Regions from separate parts of the Bradyrhizobium tunisiense genome, predicted to be linked through region 1. Evidence: predicted binding sites of a transcription regulator. Region 1 holds the regulator's gene; the other holds the start of a gene.
What was found. The regulator LexA, encoded in region 1, represses DNA repair genes until DNA is damaged. The targets are predictions, from matches to a motif close to TGTTCNNNNTGTGTTCNG.
Positions count from the first base shown of each region.

Region 2: the regulator LexA is predicted to act here: its motif matches at 1,394-1,411, upstream of ACFDR6_RS21190 (putative DNA modification/repair radical SAM protein).

Region 1 covers NZ_JBHLEV010000006.1:308,810-311,266, forward strand. The annotation lists gene ACFDR6_RS26095 (hypothetical protein) at 1-337, opposite strand, end outside; gene lexA (transcriptional repressor LexA) at 729-1,430, opposite strand; gene ACFDR6_RS26105 (molybdopterin molybdotransferase MoeA) at 1,607-2,457, opposite strand, start outside.
Region 2 covers NZ_JBHLEV010000004.1:520,522-522,978, forward strand. The annotation lists gene ACFDR6_RS21185 (UdgX family uracil-DNA binding protein) at 1-79, opposite strand, end outside; gene ACFDR6_RS21190 (putative DNA modification/repair radical SAM protein) at 79-1,314, opposite strand; gene ACFDR6_RS21195 (ImuA family protein) at 1,476-2,270, shown strand; gene ACFDR6_RS21200 (Y-family DNA polymerase) at 2,161-2,457, shown strand, end outside.

The DNA.
Region 1 (2,457 bases):
ACACGGTGGCACGCTGGCCTTCGACGAGTTGTGTCACCAGCACGTATTTACCGTCAGGGAATTCGATCGCGTCGTGGTGGCGATCGGGAATGTGCGGATCGATCTTGCCGAACTTGCCGACGCGCGAATTGACGGTGCGCGTCCAGATCCAGCGATTGTCGTAGCGGACGTTGTCGGCGAAGGCGAGCTCCGTCCCGGGCAGCAGACAGACGGCCACGGTCGGATCGGCGGCAGAAGCAAAGCCACGCGTCGAGGTGCCGCGGAACGTTGTCGACACGATCGTCTCGCCGACTTCGGCGGGGCGCGATGCAACGGCATGCAGGCTGTAGTCACACATCGGGTGCTCCTCATTCGAAGATAGCAACCCGCGCCTCCCTCGGAGGCGCAAGCCTCTATCAGAGTGGAAGCACGCAACGCTCTGCTTGGTTGTAGGCAAATCTGCGGCTGGTCTGCGGGACGCGATCAAATTATCTTTTCGAATCCGACAGGAACAAAGCTCACATCAATGCATTCGGCGAGGACCAACGTCAGCGGCGCGCGGGCGCCGATGCGTCATGTCTGCTCGAGGACTCGAGACCGCGAAGCAATGGGGGCCTGTGGCGACACGCCGAGGCGTCGCCTCTGAAGAGGGGCCGGACAATCTGCGCAAGACCAGAAGATTGCCCAGCAGGAGCGGATCAGATCCGCTCCAGTCGGAATCATGGGTATCGAATGACCGCCGAGGGCTCTCAGTACTTCCGGTAAAGCCCGATCAGCTTGCCCTGAATCTTGACGCGGTTCGGCGGCAGGATGCGCACCTCATAGGCGGCATTGGCGGGCTCGAGTGCGATCGAGGCGCCGCGGCGGCGGAAGCGCTTGAGCGTGGCCTCCTCGTCGTCGATCAGCGCCACCACGATGTCGCCGGTATCGGCGCTCTCGTTGCGCTGGATCAGCGCCATGTCGCCGTCGAGGATACCTGCCTCGACCATGGAATCGCCGCGCACTTCGAGCGCGTAATGCTCGCCGGAGCCGAGCATGTCGGGCGGCACGCTGATGGTGTGGCTGCGGGTCTGCAACGCCTCGATCGGCGTGCCGGCCGCGATGCGGCCCATCACGGGCACTGCGACGGGCCGCTCGCCCTCGTCAACGGGCGGGCTGGAGCTCGCGCGCACCTTGCCGAGATTGCCCTCGATGACGCTCGGCGTGAAGCCGCGCCGGTTGCCGGCCGCAGCCTGAAGCTCCGGCAGCTTGATGACTTCGATGGCCCGAGCGCGGTTGGGCAGGCGGCGGATGAAGCCACGCTCCTCGAGCGCGGTGATCAGGCGGTGGATGCCCGACTTCGAGCGCAGGTCGAGCGCATCCTTCATCTCGTCGAAGGACGGCGGCACGCCGCTTTCCTTCAAACGTTCACTGATGAACCGCAGAAGCTCGTATTGTTTGCGCGTTAACATCTCGACCTAAGTCCCCCGGTTGATGTCGTTCGATTCCGAGACGATGAATTCAGCGATAAGCCGCTACATGCTCGAAACAAATCATGAACGGACACTATATGTTCGATACATGTTCCGCAACTGCTTAATTTACCGTGAACAGGGGCGAGTTCGCGGAATGCGTGTGGCCGCGCAGTTCAGACGGGGAGGCGCAGCACCTCGCAAGGGCTGCCCGCCTCGGCCTTCGGCGCGAACGGCGGGCGCACGAGAAGTACCTGTGCTGCAGCAAGATTCGCAAGCAGAGAGGAGTCCTGATGGCTGACGGGAACGGCAACGAGCGCGCCGTCGTCGCGCAGCTCCAGGCGCGCGCGCAGATACTCCTCACGCTGGTCGTTGGCGCCGAGATCGCGGCCCAGCACGGCCCGCTCGCGGCGATGATGAATCACCGAACGGCCCGACAGCGCGCGAATCAACGGCACCATGAACAGGAAGGCGCACACATAGGAGGACACCGGATTGCCGGGCAGGCCGATCACGCGCATCGCGCCGAGCCGTCCGTGCATCATCGGCTTGCCGGGCCGAATCGCGATCTTCCAGAACGCCATCGAGATGCCTTCGTCCCGGAGCGCTTGCTGGACCAGATCGTGGTCGCCGACAGATGCGCCGCCCGTCGTGACCAGGATGTCGGTACCGGCCTCGCGGGCGCGCCGGATGCCGGCGGAGGTGGCTGCAAGCGTGTCTGCGGCAACACCGAGGTCGATGGTCTCGGCGCCCTCGCTGCGGGCGAGCGCGTGCAGGGCGTAGCCATTGGAATAGACGATCTGGCCGTGCCCGGGCGTTGAGCCCGGCATCACCAGTTCGTCGCCGGTGGCGAGGATCGCGACCTTCGGACGGCGGCAGACGGCGAGGTGGGGGTAATTCATGGCGGCGGCGAGCGCGAGATCGCGCTCCGTCAGCCGGGTTCCCTTGCGCAAGAGGACGTCGCCTTCACGGAAGTCGACGCCTGCCGGGCGGATGTGCCGTCCGGCGATCGCGGCTTGCTTGATCG
Region 2 (2,457 bases), on a different contig from region 1:
CAAGATGAAGCACGAGCGTCCGCGCGGCTTTGCGCCAGCCGTCGAAATCGGTTTCGGTGTCGAGGGTGATGTACTGCATCAGAAGCCAAACCCCAGTTGCGTTGCCTTCGGCTTGAACCGCTCGATCAGTCGCGCCTCGTCGAGACGATGCGGTGAGGGGCGGTGATCGCTGAGGACGATGAACGGCAGCGCCTTGTGCTTGGGCACGTGAAGCCGCGCGAGATCGGTGAGGCGGATCGTGGTGGTGCGGCGTGTCGCGATGATGCGTTCAACCGTCCTGGTGCCGAAGCCCGGCACGCGCAAAAGCTCCTCGCGGCTGGCGCGGTTGACGTCGAGTGGAAAATGGTCGCGATGGCGCAACGCCCAGGCGAGCTTTGGATCGATGTCGAGCGGCAGCATCGCGCTCTCGTCGACGATCTCCGCAACGTCGAAGCCGTAAAATCGCATCAGCCAGTCGGCTTGGTAGAGCCGGTGCTCGCGCAGCAAGGGCGGCGCGCGCAGGGGCAGCGCGCGGCTGGCGTCGGGGATCGGGCTGAACGCGGAATAGTAGACGCGCCGCAGCCGGTAGGCGCCGTAGAGATTAGCGCTGGTGTGGAGAATGGTGTGATCGGAGGCCGCGTCGGCGCCGACGATCATCTGCGTGCTTTGCCCGGCGGGCGCGAAACGCTGCGGCTTGGCTTTTGTCTTCGCGCTGCGAGCTTCCTCGGCTTCGTCGAGCTTCAGCCGCAGCCGGCCCATGGTGCGACGGATCGCGCGCACGTCCTTCTCCGGCGCGAATTGCTGCAGGCTGGTTTCCTGAGGCATCTCGATATTGATGGAGAGGCGGTCGGCATATTTGCCGGCTTCCGCAATCAGCGCGTCGTCGGCTTCGGGGATGGTCTTCAGATGAATGTAGCCGCGGAAGTGATGCTCCTCGCGCAATTTGCGCGCGACGCTGACCACCTGCTCCATGGTGTAGTCGGGGCTGCGGATGATGCCGGAGGAGAGGAACAGCCCTTCGATGTAATTGCGCCGGTAGAAGTCGAGTGTGAGTTTGACCAGTTCGTCGATGGTGAAGCGGGCGCGCGCCACGTTGGAGGAGGCGCGGTTGACGCAATAGAGGCAATCGAAATTGCAGGCATTGGTCAGCAGCACCTTGAGCAGGGAGATGCAGCGTCCGTCCGGCGCGTAGGAATGACAGATGCCCATGCCGGGCGCGGTCGAGCCCATGCCCTTGCCGTCGCGGGAATCCCGCTTCTCGGTGCCGCTGGAGGCACAGGACGCGTCGTACTTGGCGGCATCCGCCAGGATTTCCAGCTTGCGTTGTACGTCCATCAAGAATCCCTTTGATTCCGCTCATGAATCCCTAGGCGCGCCAATTCGATTGACTCTTCGGGCGCCGTTAGCTTTATATTAGAACATATCATGAACAAATGAGCCAGCCGCTGGTTCTTCTTTTGAAGACCACGGCACCAAATTTCCGAGGAGCGGCGAGCATGAGCGGCGCACGTAGCAGCGCGCTTGCGATCTTGCGTGGCCAGATCGAGCGCATCGAGACGGCGGAGGTCGTGCATCAGCATGACCGCGTCGCGCTCGGCCATCACGAGGCCGACGGCGCGCTGAAGGGCGGGCTGGCGCGCGCGGCGATCCATGAGGTGTTTTGCGAGGGGCGTCAGGGCGCTGCCGCGACGGGTTTTGTCACCGGGCTCGCGGGCCGCGTGACGGCGCGTAAGCCGCTGCTGTGGGTGCGGCAGGATTTTTCGGACATCGAGACAGGCGCGCTGTCGATGAGCGGCCTCGCCGAGCTCGGCCTTGATCCGCGCCGCATGGTGATGGTGCGCGCCGCCGATGTCGAGAGCGCGCTGCGCACCTCGGCCGACGCGCTCGCCTGCGATGCGCTGGGCGCCGTCGTGCTCGAGCTCTGGGGCGATATCAGGCAGTTCGATCTGGTGGCGAGCCGCAAGCTGACGCTGGCGGCGCAATCTTCCGGCGTCACCGGCCTGATGCTGCGCATGGCCGCGCAGCCTTTGCCGTCGACCGCGGAGACGCGATGGATGCTGCGCGCGGCGCATTCGCCGCCGGGCTCGGTGTGGAGTGCCTGGGGCGCGCCGCGCTTCGATGCCGAGTTGTTACGCAATCGTCATGGCCCGTGCGGCCGGTGGATCATGGAATGGAAATGTGATGAGTGCCAGTTCAGTGAGCCGTCGACGTATTCTCAGCCTGTGGCTGCCGCGCCTGCCCATCGACCGGATCCAGCGGTTTTTGCAGTTGAGCAACGGCGCGCCGGATGAACCCAGCATCGTCGTCATCAAGGACAACAACGCGCTGGTGATCCATGCGCTGGACGAGGCCGCCGAGCGCCTCGGCTTGTATATCGGCCAGCCGCTGGCCAATGCGCGGGCGATGTGCCCGGATTTGCGTGTGTTCGACGCCGATACTGCCGCCGATGCGAAGACGCTCAGCGACATCGCCGACTGG